DNA from 2 places in the Sphaerisporangium sp. B11E5 genome. Region 1 is predicted to be linked to the other one. Evidence: riboswitches for the same ligand, from Rfam matches in the RefSeq annotation. Region 1 holds a riboswitch; the other holds the start of a gene.

The links. A riboswitch is a leader RNA that binds a small molecule or an ion and turns the genes downstream of it on or off. The one in region 1 is predicted to bind cobalamin.
Region 2: another riboswitch for cobalamin. It lies ahead of ABGB17_RS21070 (ribonucleoside-diphosphate reductase subunit alpha); the one in region 1 lies ahead of ABGB17_RS16710 (CbtB domain-containing protein).

What each region holds. Positions count from the first base shown of each region.
Region 1 is NZ_JBDPMD010000015.1:73,152-80,397, reverse strand. It holds gene ABGB17_RS16720 (VWA domain-containing protein) at 1-839, opposite strand, end outside; gene ABGB17_RS16715 (CbtA family protein) at 866-1,603, opposite strand; gene ABGB17_RS16710 (CbtB domain-containing protein) at 1,612-1,800, opposite strand; cobalamin riboswitch at 1,834-1,964, opposite strand; gene cobF (precorrin-6A synthase (deacetylating)) at 2,085-2,834, opposite strand; gene ABGB17_RS16700 (tetratricopeptide repeat protein) at 3,088-5,166, shown strand; gene ABGB17_RS16695 (carbohydrate kinase family protein) at 5,146-6,090, opposite strand; gene ABGB17_RS16690 (hypothetical protein) at 6,471-7,246, opposite strand, start outside.
Region 2 is NZ_JBDPMD010000023.1:21,410-28,655, forward strand. It holds gene ABGB17_RS21040 (GNAT family N-acetyltransferase) at 1-753, opposite strand, end outside; gene ABGB17_RS21045 (sigma-70 family RNA polymerase sigma factor) at 1,149-1,703, shown strand; gene ABGB17_RS21050 (hypothetical protein) at 1,687-2,772, shown strand; gene ABGB17_RS21055 (ABC transporter ATP-binding protein) at 2,769-3,743, shown strand; gene ABGB17_RS21060 (ABC transporter permease subunit) at 3,958-4,812, shown strand; gene ABGB17_RS21065 (dihydrofolate reductase family protein) at 4,829-5,407, opposite strand; cobalamin riboswitch at 5,552-5,760, shown strand; gene ABGB17_RS21070 (ribonucleoside-diphosphate reductase subunit alpha) at 5,885-7,246, shown strand, end outside.

The DNA.
Region 1 (7,246 bases):
GTCACCAGGTCGGCGCGCAGGCCGTCCACCTCGAACCCGGCGCACACGGTCGCGATCCGCCGCAACTGCGCGTCGGGCAGCCGCACCTTGGCCACGTCCCCCCTGGCCCGGGCGATGCGGGCGGCCAGCGCCTCCTCCTCGGCGGCCCAGCGGGCGGCGAACGCGGCCGGGCCGGCGTCGTGGGCGAGCCGCCGCCGCACCACCTCGGCCCGCTCGTCCGGGTCCCGGGAGGCCTTCACCTCCACGGTCAGCCCGAAACGGTCGAGCAACTGCGGCCGCAGCTCCCCCTCCTCGGGGTTCATGGTCCCGACCAGCAGGAACCGCGCCGCGTGCCGCACCGACACGGTCTCCCGCTCGACGTAGCAGGTGCCGAGCGCGGCGGCGTCCAGCAGCAGGTCCACGAGGTGGTCGTGCAGCAGGTTGACCTCGTCCACGTACAGCACACCCCGGTGCGCGGCGGCGAGCAGCCCCGGCTCGAACGCCTTCACGCCCTCGGTCAGCGCCCGCTCCAGGTCGAGCGACCCGACGAGCCGGTCCTCCGACGCCCCCACCGGCAGCTCCACCAGCGCGGCGGGCCGGGTACGCGCCCCACCGGCCCCGTGCGGACCGTCCGGGCAGCCGGGGTCGGGCGCCGCGGGGTCACAGGAGAAGCGGCAACCGGTGACCACGTCCACCGGCGGGAGCTGCGCGGCGAGCGCCCGCACGATGGTGGACTTGGCGGTCCCCTTCTCCCCGCGCACCAGCACGCCGCCCACGCGGGGCGACACGGCGTTGAGCACCAGAGCCAGCTTGAGGTCGGACAGACCCACGACCGCGCTGAACGGATAGGTGACGATCACAGGACCTTCCGGTCGGTCGATACGGCTCAGCGGGCTGACGGCACGGCCACCGGCAACCGCCGCGCGGCCCGGTCGCAGGCGTACCCGAACAGCACGCCGAAGGCCGCCCAGAACACCAGTTGGGTGCCGAGCGAGGACAGCCGGAACTCCCACAGCAGACTGGCGGGGAACCCGGCCGGCACCTCGTCCACCCCCGGCAGCAGCAGCCAGGCGGCGACCACCGGCACGAGGAACGCGCCCCCGCCGGACAACCACCGCCCCCAGGGGCCGCCGGTGACGCGACGTGCCGTCCCGACGGCGACCGCGACGGACGCCAGCCCCACCAGGACCATGATCACGTAGAGCACCGTGCGCCCGTTGATGGTCTCCGGATCACCGACCGCCGGAGGATTAGCCGGATATTTCAGGAAAGGCACCAGCACGATGGCGACGAACGCCGTCCCCGCCGCCGCCAGGGCGAGCCCGCCGTCCGTCCGGGGCCCGACCCGGCCGCGCAGCCCCGCGAACACCAGGGCGAACACCCCGCCGATCGCCAGACCGTACAGCCCGGTCGCGAGGAACAGCCCGGCCTTCTGCACCGGCCTGCTCACCACCGCCCCGTCGCCGTGGTCGTGCCCCCCGCCGTCCTCGTGCGCGGCGGGCGCCTTCTCCAGGGCGACGGCGCGGTCCACGTACCGCTCTCCCACCGCGAAGGCGAAACCGCCCGCGACCACCCCGGCCAGCAGCCCGAGCAACAACCCTCGCACCAGAAGTGCGCGAATCACCCCGGCCCCTAGTGACACGGAACGCCGAGCAAGTGCCGGCCGTCGTGCATGAGCTCGTGCAGGAACGGCCCCGCCTGCGAGAGCGCCCCGTTGTCCATCAGCACCAGGTAGGCGACCACCAGCAGCAGCGGCACCCCCACCAGCAACCACGGACGGAGACGGGGAAACGGAACAGTGGTAGTCGTGATGCCACTCACGGCGATCCTCCTCGGGGATGACGCGTCCCATCAGCTGAGGTCACAGTCGCCGAGCGACCTGGCTCCCGGGATCGACGTCCCGGATACAGTGGCGCGTCCGCACCGGCATCTCACCGGATTTCCCTCGGACAACCGTGAAATCCCCCGGAACGTACCTTTTCTCCTCCCCCTCGTCAACTCCCCCCATCCACGAAGATCGTCACCAAAAGTCCCATCCAACGCCCTCATCCTGAGCACTCGTCCACACCACGAACTCCCGCCCCCAGCACCACATCCCCCCGCCCCTACTCCGTCGGCTCCCGCCTGCGCAGCAGATACGTGTCCATGATCCACCCCTTGCGCTCCCTGGCCTCCGCCCGCACCTCCCGGATACGTTCGCCCACCTCCTCCACCGCCCCCGAGACGAGGATCTCGTCCGGCGTCCCGAGGTACGCCCCCCAGTAGATGTCGAACCCCGACACGCCCCCGAACGCACACCGCGCGTCCAGCATCACCACCACGTCGTCCACATCCCCCACCCCCTCGGCCTCCAGCCGCCGCCCCGTGGTGATGTGCACCGGCCGCCCCACCTGCGTCAAGCTCGTCCGATGCCGCGCCGTCAACGCGGAGACACTGCTGATCCCCGGCACCACCTCGTACTCGAACGCCACCACCCCCCGCCCGAGCACCTCCTCAAGAATCGCCAGCGTGCTGTCGTACACCCCCGGATCCCCCCACACCAGCACCCCACCCGTCTCCCCCTCCCCGAGCTCCTCCCCGATGAACCGCTCGAACACCTCCGCCCGCCGCGACCGCCACTCCTCCACCGCCCCCACATACCCGACGGCCCCCCGATCCCGCTCCGGATCCCGCACCTCCACCACCCGGCACCCCCCTCGCCCGTACTCCTCGACCATCCACCGCCGCAACCGCACCAACTCGCCCTTCACCTCCCCCTTGTCCAGCACGAAGAACACATCCACCCGCCCGATGGCCTTGACCGCCTGCAACGTCAGGTGCTCCGGATCCCCGGCCCCGATCCCGATGACCAACATTCGCTTCACACGCCGAAGTCTGCCGCGTCATGCCCCAACCGGCATCACGAGCCCGTCACCTCGGACCGAGGCCCACGCACCACCAGCACTCGTTCCTCGGCGGTATCTTTGCCATAACCTCGGCGCTGAAGCCAAATGGCCTGATATTGAGTACTTGTGCCCACATGTGTTGTGGGTTGCCGAGACTTACTGAGCGAGACCCACCGAGGCGATCATCGATTCCCATCGTGGAGAACGCGGCTCCAGCGACCACGTGAACGATTTGAGCGGCACCGTTGACGGCCCTCTCATCCAGGCACGGGACGTCCATGGAGGAGTCCATCTGCACCACCTGGCACTGGCGTTGCCCACCCCCGCGCAGCTTCCGCCGAGCGGAGTCCTTATCGGCCGCGGAGAAGAACTCGCCGCTCTGGACGCCCTTTGCTCCGGCGACTTGGGAATCCCCCGTATCGCCGTGGTGAGCGGCCCCGCCGGCATCGGCAAGACCGCGATGACACTGCACTGGGCGCACCGGACCCGCAAGAACTACCCGGACGGCCAGCTCTACGCGAACCTGCGCGGCCAGTCCCCGGACGATCCTATGGAGCCGGCCGAGGTTCTCGGCCGCTTCATTCGCGCTTTCGGAATGCCCGCCGACCGCATCCCCGGCGGCCTGGCCGAACGAGCTGCCCTTTACCAGTCTCTGGTGGCCGACCGCCGCCTGATCGTCGTACTCGACGACGCCCTGTCCACCGACCAGGTCCGCCACCTCCTCCCCGCATCCGCCGGAAGCGTCACCCTCGTCACCAGCCGCAAGCGCCTCGCCGGTCTCCACTGCCACGGTGCCAAAGGCATCCAGCTGGACGGCCTGAGCCCGGAATCGGCCCTTGAACTCCTCCGCCACACCATAGGAGACGACCGCGTACAGGCCGACCCACCCGCCGCCCGTGCCCTGGTGAACCTTTGCGCCCGCTCTCCCCTGGCCCTCTGCGTGGCGGCCGCCCGCCTCGCCACCCGCCCTCGTTGGCCTCTTGCCGAAATGACGGAAGCCCTCACCGAAGTACACCGGCGCCTGCTCGAACTTCCCCTAGAGGGCAACATGCCGATCCACGCCGCCCTGACTCTCTCCTACCGGGGCCTGCCCCAGGCTGCCGCCCGCGCCTACCGTCTCCTAAGCCTGCTTCCTGGGCCCACATTTGACTCCAGGACCGCCGCCGCGGCCCTGAATCTCCCTCGCACCCAAACCTGCGACCTCCTCGGCGTCCTGATAGACGCCAACATGCTGGACGACTCACCGGAAAGCGGCCACCGCTTCCATGACCTGACCCACCTGCACGCGAGTGACCTCGCAGAGCACCACGATTCCGTCGAGGCCCGTGAGGCTGTCCTCCGACGGACGATCTATTGGTACCTCACCACAGCATGGGCAGCGAGCCGCACCGTGATGCCGTACCGCCTTGCCTGGCACTCCGACGTGCCCGCGCCCGCGGAGCCCCTCACCTTCGCCGCCCCCGCGCAGGCGCTCGACTGGCTGGAGCAGGAATTCGGGAATCTGCGAGCAGTGATCCGGATCGCGACCGGCTTGCGCATGTTCCGCAGCGCGTGGGAACTGGTGGACGCGCTGTGGACCCTGTTCAGACATCGCGGGCATCTCGCCGAGCGGCTGAAGGTCGAGTACATGGGAGTCCACGCAGCACGAGAGGACTGTCACCCTCACGGCGAGGCGAAAATGCTGGACCGCGCCGGTCTGGCCCTGCGCGCCCTCGGCAGGACGGACGAGGCGGCGGAGCACTTCGCACAGGCGCTGAGGATCTGGGTCCATCTCGGCGACCGAGGGCGGATCGCCGACAGCCAGCGCAGACTTGGGATGGTAGAGATGGACCGGGACCTGCCCGAAGCGGCCGCCGCGCTCTTTCGGAAGGCCCTGGACGACTCCTGTGATCTGGGCGACGTCCGCAGGACAGCCCTCTTCACGTGCGACCTGGCCGAAGCCCTTCTTCGCGGCGGGGACGAACAAGCGGCCATCGGACATCTCACCGAGGCGCGCCAGCTGCTTGAGTCCGTGAACGACCGGTATAACCAGGCCCGGGTGCTGATCCTGCTCGGCCGCGCACGCTCGGCCGAACCGGAGACAGCGGGCGCGCTGCTCAACCAAGGTCTCCGTACGATGCACGACCTGGGATCAGTGAACGGTCAGATACAGGCTCTGGAGGCGCTTGGTGAGCTGGCCCTGCGCCAGAACCGGCTGCCTGAGGCATACCGCCACTTCCTCCAGGCGCAGGACCTGCTCACCGAGCTCGGCGCCCGCAGCGACCGGCTGGCCGAGCGTCTGTCACGACTCGGTAACGGGTGAGTCGCCGTCCACAGCCACGTACGGGCCATGCGCCGCCACCAGCGCCGACAACTCCTCCCGAGTAAGTGAGACCGTGACCGGCGCCCGGTCCCCGATCTTCCAGCCCGCATGCGTCACCGCGTACCGTGCCGCGCGTACCGGGTCGCCGTCATCGCACATGTAGTGCAGGAATGTGGCGAACATCGCGTCGCCCGCCCCGGCGGTATTGATCACCGTGCGCGGAGTGACGGCGTCCACCCGGATGCGGCGCCCATCCCGCATCGCCACAAGCGCACCTTCGGCGCCGAGCCCGACTCCCACGACCGCGCACCGCGGGTATCGGCGCAGCAGCCCGAACGCCCAGTCGTCTGGGCGGCACGGCAGACGCTCGTGACTGCAGAAGACGATCGTGGCGGCCTCTAGCCACGGCCGGTTGTAAGGGTCGCCGAGATCGGAGATGAGGTGCGCGTCCACAGCGATGGGCACCCCCAACCCGGCGGCGCGTGGCACCAGTTCGCGGACGAACTTGGCGTTGGTGAGGACGAGCAGGTCGGCTTTTCGAGCTTGCGCCTCGAACGTGGCTGGTGGGTAGCGGACACCGTTGACAGGTTCCAGGCAGGGAAAACCCATGCGGCGGCCGCCGGGACCCGCCAGCACCACTCCCGCCGACGAGCGCTCGCTCTCCACGACCCCCGGCCCGTACAGACCGAGCCCCCCGAGTTCGTCCCTGATCACGGCACCGAACAGATCCCGCCCGACCACCGAGCACAACCGCACGTCGTCCCCCAGCGTCCGCAGGACCCGCGCGATGTGCCCCGCCGCCCCGGAAACACCGGCGGCCGACCAGCGCGGCGTGCTGATGGACGCGTACGGCGGCGGCAACTCCCGCACGCCGAGCGTCATGTAGAAGCTGACCACCCCGGCCACCACAATCGTGCGTCCCATCGCCCCTACCTCCGCACCAGGCCGCGGACACGGACCGTTGTGACGACCCGCCCGTCACGCGGCCCGGCCACGTGACCATGTCTGCGCCGGCACGCGGCGATCTCACAGTCCGGGTACCTGTCGAGCACATACGCAACCCTGCCCGCCCGGAACGGGAACACTTCCCTGGCCTGCCCGATCAGCACTTCCGCGAAGCCGCGCCATCTCTCCCCGGCCCTGTCCCGTTGGGCGAAGATATGCGTGCCACCGAACGTCCGCACTCCCGGGGGCGCGCCACGCAACCCGCCCATGACACTGAGCATGACCAGATGCGGTTCCCCCAGTGGCCCTTCACGCGCGATGACGAGTTTCTTCCACATGTCTGACTCCGTTTCGACGGTCTACTCGACCAGGAAAGGCGGGGACGCCGGGCCGGTCGCCGGGGTGGCCGCGGGCTGCCGGAGGTGCAGCAATCGGTACATGAGCCGCCGCATATTGCGGTCGAACCGTCCGGGCGCCGACGTGATGTTGTTCGCGACCTCCCGGTACCGCTCCGGCTCCAAATCGGCGGCGGCCCGGCGCAGCTGCGCGTGCAACGACCCACGTCGGGACACACGCGGCGCGAACGAGGCCAGGTGGTTAGCGGGGGATACCGGATCCACCTCGGACCTGGAGAAACCGGCCAGCAAGATCGGAACACCGGTGACGGTCCCGTACAGGGTCACCGAACCGTGGTCACCGATGATCCAGTCCGCGGCGGCGAGCACGGTCTCCCAGTGCGCGCCCGGCGGCACCAGGCTGAGTCCTCCGCGCAGGCAGTCGGCGAGCCATGCCCTCATCTGCCAGATGCCGTGCCCGAACCACACGTTCGGATGGAACAGGGCCACCACCCGGTACTCCTTGGCGGGCAACTCGGCCAGCAACCGCGCGTACAGCTCCGAGCGCCGCCCGAACAACGACCCGGGGCCCCACGTCGAGGTCACCACCACGAGCTTCTGGTCGTGCCCCACCCCGAGCGCCTGCCGGTACAACGCGCGGTGCGGCAAGCTCCTGATCAGCCTGTCGTAGGAGAAGTCCCCCACCACCTCGGCGACCGCCAGAGCCTCCGGGCACGACTTGCCGAGCCGCTCCACGTGAGATCGGTGCTGCAACGCGATCGCCGCCGGCAACAGCGCCC
Region 2 (7,246 bases), on a different contig from region 1:
GTAGGCGATGATCGCGTTGTAGCTGTTCCTCGCCGCGATGACGAAGCCCACGGGCTCTCCACCGGGGAGTACGGCGACGCGCCACCAGTCGCGCGGAGTGGTGTACTTCTCCATCTCGTCCTCGTACTGCTCCAGCGCCGCCTGGCGTGGCGTCATGGTGAGCAGGTCCCGCCGGCTGTGCGCGTCCAGCGTGCCGTCGAGGACCTCGGTCATCAGATCGACCAGTTCCTCCCGCCCGGCGACCGGCCGGAACGACAGCCGCTTGTCGGGTTCGCCGAGAGGCGTGCCAGGGTTCCACTGGAAGCGCAGCCGTTCCACGAAAGGCGTGGCCCCCTGCTCCTCGACGAGCGCGACGAGGGCGTCGACGCCCGGCCGTACGGCGGGGTCGTCCCGCCAGCCGCCGGGCACGAACCGCACCCACTGCGGCGGCGTGGCGCCGTCGGCGGCGACCGCGGCCAGTGCCGTCTCCAGCAGCCGGCGCCCCGCGGTCTCGTGGCCCTCGGCGCAGTCGAAGATGTCGAACAGCAGGGGCCGTTCGTCGCCGGCCCTGCACCACCATCCGGCCCGGGCCACGACCCGGCCCTCGTGCAGGGCGACCCAGAGCCACTCGGGCCGCCGGCGGCCGGCGACCAGGTCGCCGGCGATCTCGTCGTCGAAGGCGTAACGAAGCTGGTTGAAAAGCTCGACCTCGCCCGGCCCGTTGATCGGGCGGACGGTCGTGCCGAGCGGGTACTGCTGTTGTGCTGCGGTCAAGACGCGTTCCTTAAGGGAGTCGCGCCCGGCCGCCCCGGGGCCGGTGGTTCAGGCCGTCCGGGAGGGCCGGCGCACGGTGGACTCGCGGGTCATGGCCTGCCCTCCTTCCGTGCTCGGTGCGTGTCGTGGGACACGAACGGTCATGTCGGTGTCGAGTTCTACCGGTCACCTATGGTGGGCCGCAAATCCTTTTACGGCGCCGTGATCAGCTGTCACGTGAATGCCCCGCAGTTCTCGGTGCCGCTGTCCCGGTCCGGCCGACCGCCGTGGATCCGGCGGCCCTGTCACATGCGGGGCGTCGGCGGTGCTCTATGGATGTGGACGTCGTAGGGCAAGGTAGGGGCGCGCGGGTGGCCGCGCTGCCGGCCGCACTGTCCGGTGAAGGACACGGCGCGGTGGCGAGGCGAGCCGGGCGGGAGGACGGCGTGGTGGTGTCGAGCCGGCCGGGGCGGAAGGCCGTACGGGCCGATCTCGAACAGGTCTTCCGCACGGCCTATCCGCGGGTCGTCGGGGTCGCCGCCCGGGTGCTCGGTTCCCGGGACGAGGCCGAGGACGTGGCCCAGGAGGTGTTCCTGACGTTCGGGCGCTCGTCGGTGCCCGCCGGGGAGGCGGTGGGGTGGCTGACCGTCGCCGCGGCGCACACCGCGCTGAACCACCTGCGCTCCGGCCGCCGTCGCGCCTCCCGTGAAGAGGCCGCCGAAGACGGCGACGCGGTCGCACCGGACGTCGCCGACGCGGTCGTGACCCGCGACGAGCGCCGCCGCGTGCGGGCGGCGCTGGCCCGGCTGCCCCGCAGGCAGGCCGTCGCCCTCGTCCTGCGGCACAGCGGCCTCAGCTACGCGGAGGTCGCCGCCGCTCTCGATCTGTCACCCGGCAGCGTGGGCACCACCGTGCGACGCGCCGAGTGCGCTCTGCGCGAGGAGTTGAACCGTCATGCGTCATCCGACTGACGGCACGCTGCGCCGGCTTGTGGACGAGCCGGCCGGTGTCGCCGACGCCGATCGTGAGCACGTCGCCGGCTGCGCGGTGTGCCTGTCCGGGCTGACCGCCGCCCAGCGGGACGCGGCGGCCGCCGGCGCGGTCCTGAACGCCGAGTTCGCCGTGGACGTGGACACCGGGTGGCGCCGCCTGGCGCAGGCGGTCGCCGCCGAGGAGAGCGGGACGGCCACGTCCGCCCCCGCCCGCCGCTGGCGCGCGGCGCTGCGCAGCCCGGTGGTCGCCGTGTTCGGCGTCGCCGTCCTGCTGGCCGGGGCCGGCGCCGCGGCCGCGGGGGACTGGCTGCAGATCTTCCGCGCCCAGCAGGTGGCCCCGGTCACCGCACCCAAGGCCGACCTGGTCAAGCTGCCCGACCTGTCCGCCTTCGGCAAGATCGAGGTGGGCGAGAGGATCAGCGTGCGCAAGGTCGCGGGTGCCGCCGCCGCGGAGAAGGCCTCCGGGCTTTCCGTCCCGCGGGTGGCTGCGCTGCCCCGCGGCGTCACGGGGCGCCCCACCTACCACGTCGGGGCCCGGGCGAGCATGGTGTTCACCTTCTCCGCCGAGACGACGGCGCGGACCGCCGCCGCGGCGGGCAAGACGATCCCACCCGCGCCCCCCGGGCTCGACGGCAGCCAGTTCCGGCTGGTCGCGGGACCGGGAGTGGCCGCGGTCTGGGCGGAGAACCGTCCCATGCCCGCCCTGGTCGTGGCCCGCGCGGTCGCGCCCACCGCGTACTCCTCCGGCGTCCCGTTCAGGACGGCCCGCGACTACCTGCTGTCCCTGGGGCTCATGCCCGAGAACGTCGCGTCGCAGTTGCGCGACTTCTCCGGCGAGGGGGCCACGCTTCCCCTGTTCACGTCGACCGACCAGACGACGAGCTACGCCACCGACGTCAACGGGGCACCGGCCACTGTGCTGACCCCGCGGGACCACACGATGGCCGCCGTGATCTGGGTACGCGACGGGGCCGTCACCGCGGTGGCCGGCTCGCTGAGCGCCGGCGAGGTGCTGTCGGTGGCGCGGGGGCTGCGGTGGGACCGGTGACCGCGGACTCCTCCCTCGACGCCGCGCGGCGGCTGCTCGCGGAACTGCCCCCCGCCCCCGCGGTGTGGTGCTCGGGCCTGCGCAAGCGGTACCGGCGAAGAACCGCCGTCGACGACGTGTCCCTCACCGTCGGCCGCGGCGAAGTGGTGGGACTGCTCGGGCCGAACGGCGCCGGCAAGACCACCGTCATCAAGATCATGCTCGGCCTGGTCCGCCCCGACGCGGGAGACGTCCTGCTGCTCGGCCGCCCCGCGCGGGACCCGCAGGCCAGGGCCCGCGTCGGATACCTGCCCGAGCTGTTCCGCTACCAGCCGTGGCTCACCGCCGCCGAGGTCCTGTCCCTGCACGTCCGCCTGGCCGGCCTCACGGTACCGGACCGGGAACGCCGCGAGTGCCTGGCCACCGTCGGCCTGGCCGACCGCGCCGCCGACCGCGTGGGCGGCTTCTCCAAAGGCATGCAGCAACGCCTGGGCCTGGCCGTCGCCCTGGTGGCCCGCCCAGAACTCGTCGTGCTCGACGAACCGACAAGCGCCCTGGACCCCCTGGGCCGCGCCGACGTCCGCGACCTCCTGCTGTCCCTCAAGGAACGCCAGGTGGCCGTCCTGCTCAACTCCCACCTGATCGGCGAGGTGGAACGCGTCTGCGACCGCGTCGTCATCCTCGACAAGGGCCGCGTGGCCGCCGCGGGCACCCTGGCGGAACTCCTGGGCCGCCGCGAACTACGCCTCCGCCTGGACAGGGTGAGCCCAGAAGCGGAAGCCCGGCTGAGCGCCACCGGACCCCTCACCCGCGACGAGAACTCGTACACCGTCACACTCCCCGCCACCGAAGACCTCACCACCGTGCCGGACCTGGTGGCCGACCTCGTCGCCCTGGGCGTCCGCGTCCACGCGATCGAACCGGTCCGCGTCAGCCTGGAGGACCGCCTCCTCGACATCCTCCGCGCCGACCGAACCCCCGACCGCCCATGACGCCCCGCGCAGTGCTCCCCGAGGACCGGCTGCCCGGCCCGCGGGCGCGATCGCGCCGCACCCGTCTCGCTCTCCCGGGCCTCCATTCCGGCGCCGCGATGGCGGGACGCCGTACGGCGAACGCGGCGCCGCCGTACGGCGGGACACCCACCGGCCGATCGGCGGTCCGGGGCCGGTCATCCCTCCTTCGTGCCGATCAGAATGGTGACCGCCCATGACCGCCCGTACCGTTCTCACCGTCGCCCTGCTCACCCTCCGGGAGGCGGCGCGGCGGCGGGTGCTGCTCGCGGTGGCCGCGATGACCCTGGCGCTGCTCGTGCTCAGCGCCTGGGGTTTCTCCCGGCTGGCGGCGGAGCTCGCCACGCTCACCACGGGGGAAGCCCGGCTGGCATCCGCCCAGGTGCTCAACCTGGTGATGTTCGGACTGAGCCTGATCGCCGCCCTCGGCACGGCGTTCCTCTCCGGGCCCACCATGGCCGGCGAGATCGAGTCGGGAACGGCGCTGGCGATCCTCGCGCGGCCCATCCGGCGTCCCGCGGTGCTGCTGGGCAAGTGGCTGGGCCTCGTGGTCTTCGGCGGCGCCTTCGTGACCGTGTCGGGGCTGGCGCAGTTCCTCATCGTCTGGACCACTCTCGGCTACTGGCCGCCGGAGCCCGTCACCGGCCTGGTGCTCCTCGCCACCCAGACGACCGTCCTGCTCACCCTGGCCCTCCTGCTGTCCACCGTCATCTCCCCGATGGCGTCCGGCATCGTGGCGGTCGGCCTCTTCGGCGCCACGTGGGTCGCGGGCGTCATCGGCAGCGTGGGACAGGCTCTGCACAACGAGGGCGTGGCGCGGGTGGGCACCGTCTCACGGGTGCTCCTCCCCACGGACGGCCTGTGGCGCGGCGCCATGCACGCGCTCCAGGAACCGTCGGCCCTCGCCCGGCTCGCCGGCCCCGCCATGGAAGGGGGTTCCCCGTTCCTGAGCGACGCCCCGCTCACCCCCGCCTACCTCGTCTGGACCGCCGTCTGGATCGTCCTGGTGTTCGTCGTGGCGGCGGTGGCCTTCGTGCGCCGCGACCTGTGACCCGGCACACCCGGGCCTAGCGGCGGACCCGGAAGAGCAGGTGCAGCACCCGGTCGCCCTGGATGACCGTGTGCGGGTCGTCGAGCAGATGCTGGGTGTCCACCGGCCCGAAGTACCGCTTGCCCGAACCGAGGACCACAGGCACGACGTCCATCGCCACCTCGTCCACCAGCCCCAGAGCGAACGCCTGCCCGCCCACGTTGCCCGCCGCCACGGCCACGACGCGTTCCCCGGCGAGCTCCTTGGCCTTGGCGACCGCCGCCGCCACGTCGCCGGCGAAGTGGTAGGACGCCTCGGGGTGCCATCCCTCGGGCTTGGGCCGGTGGGACACCACGACCACATGCTCACCCGCCGGGGGCGACCCCTCCCAGCCGTTGGTCATGTCGAACAGGTGACGCCCGATCACCATCGCCCCGATGCCCGCCCACATCGGCTTGACGTACGCGGCCGAGACCCGCGAGACCTTCAGCCCGCCCCCGTCGACGAGCTCGGTGTCGCCGTTGGAGTACCAGTCGAACAGAGGGCCGACCCGATCCTCCGCGTCGGCGATGAAGCCGTCCACCGACACGACGTTGTGCATCACTACGCGGCTCATCACATCTCCCAGGTGTTCCGCGGGCTCATGTCGCGGTGTTCTGTGTCAGGGTGGCGCGGCGCCAGTCTGACAGTCGGCTCCGACATTTTCGCGGGAGCCCCTGAACACGACATGTTGGATGTGACATCTCCGGATCACCTATATATGGTGTCCCGTGCAGCCGGTCCGGTCGCTCGTCGAGGGCGGCCGGGGCAAGAGGGAACCCGGTGGGAATCCGGGACTGCCCCGCAGCGGTGAGTGGGAACGACCGCCGTCACATGGCACTGGGCCGAAAGGCCCGGGAAGCGACGGCCAGTAGGAAGCGAGCACGGCGCCCACGAGTCCGAAGACCTGCCGGCCGCGCCGCGTGCCGTCCATGGGCACGCGGCAGGTCCGGGGTCGCGCGGGACGGCCCGCGGCTCCGGCGCGGGGACGTGTTCCCCGGCGGTGCCTCCTGCGCGTGCCCGGCCATGTGGGCCGAGTTCGCGAGGAGAGAACGTGACGGTCACCGAGGACCAGTTGACGGCGCACGCCGCGATCGTGCGGGCCGTGGAGCGATGGGCGGGCGACCTGCCCGACGTCGACCCCCAGCGGGTGGCGGCCAGGACGCTCAGCGGGCTGCACGACGGGGCGGGCGCCGCCGAGGTGGAACGGCTGACGATCCGGACCGCCGCGGAGCTGATCGGCGAGGAGCCGCAGTACTCCCGGCTCGCCGCGCGGCTGCTCGCGGCGCGGATCGATGACGAGGCGCGCGGCCAGGGCGTGGCCTCGTTCAGCCAGGCGGTACGGCTCGGCCACCACGAGGGTCTCATCGGCGACGCGGCCGCGGACTTCGTGGCGGCGCACGCGGACGAGCTGGACGGCGCGGTGGACGCCGGGGGAGACCTGCGGTTCGAGTACTTCGGCCTGCGCACCGTGCACGACCGGTACCTGCTGCGGCACCCCACGACACGGCTGGTGGTGGAGACGCCGCAGTACTGGCTGCTGCGGGTGGCGTGCGGGCTGGCCTGGACGGCCGAGGAGGCGGTCGGGCTGTACCGGCTCATGTCGTCGCTCGCGTACCTGCCGAGCTCCCCGACGTTGTTCAACTCCGGCACCCGGCACACCCAGATGTCCTCCTGCTACCTGGTCGACTCGCCGCGCGACGACCTCGGCTCGATCTACAGCCGCTACGCCCAGGTGGCGCGGCTGTCGAAGTTCGCCGGCGGCATCGGCATCTCCTGGTCGCGGGTGCGCTCGCGCGGCGCGCTGATCCGCGGCACCAACGGGCATTCCAACGGCATCGTGCCGTGGCTGCGCACGCTGGACGCGTCGGTGGCGGCGGTCAACCAGGGCGGCAGGCGCAAGGGCGCGGCGTGCGTCTACCTGGAGCCCTGGCACCCGGACGTCGAGGAGTTCCTCGAACTGCGCGACAACACCGGCGAGCACACCCGCCGTACGCACGACCTGAACCTGGCCAACTGGATCCCCGACGAGTTCATGCGGCGCGTCGAGGCCGACGGCGTCTGGTCGCTGTTCGACCCCGACGAGGTGCCCGAACTGCCCGACCTGTGGGGGGAGGCGTTCGACACCGCCTACCGCGAGGCCGAGGCCGCCGGGCGGTACGTGCGGCAGGTACGGGCCCGCGACCTGTACGCCAGGATGATGCGCACCCTGGCGCAGACCGGGAACGGCTGGATGACGTTCAAGGACACCGCCAACCGGCTGTGCAACCAGGCCGCCGAGCCGGGCAACGTGGTGCACCTGTCCAACCTGTGCACCGAGATCATCGAGGTGTCGAGCGACACCGAGACCGCGGTCTGCAACCTCGGCTCGGTCAACCTCGCGGCCCACCTCGGCGGCGACGGCATGGACTGGGAA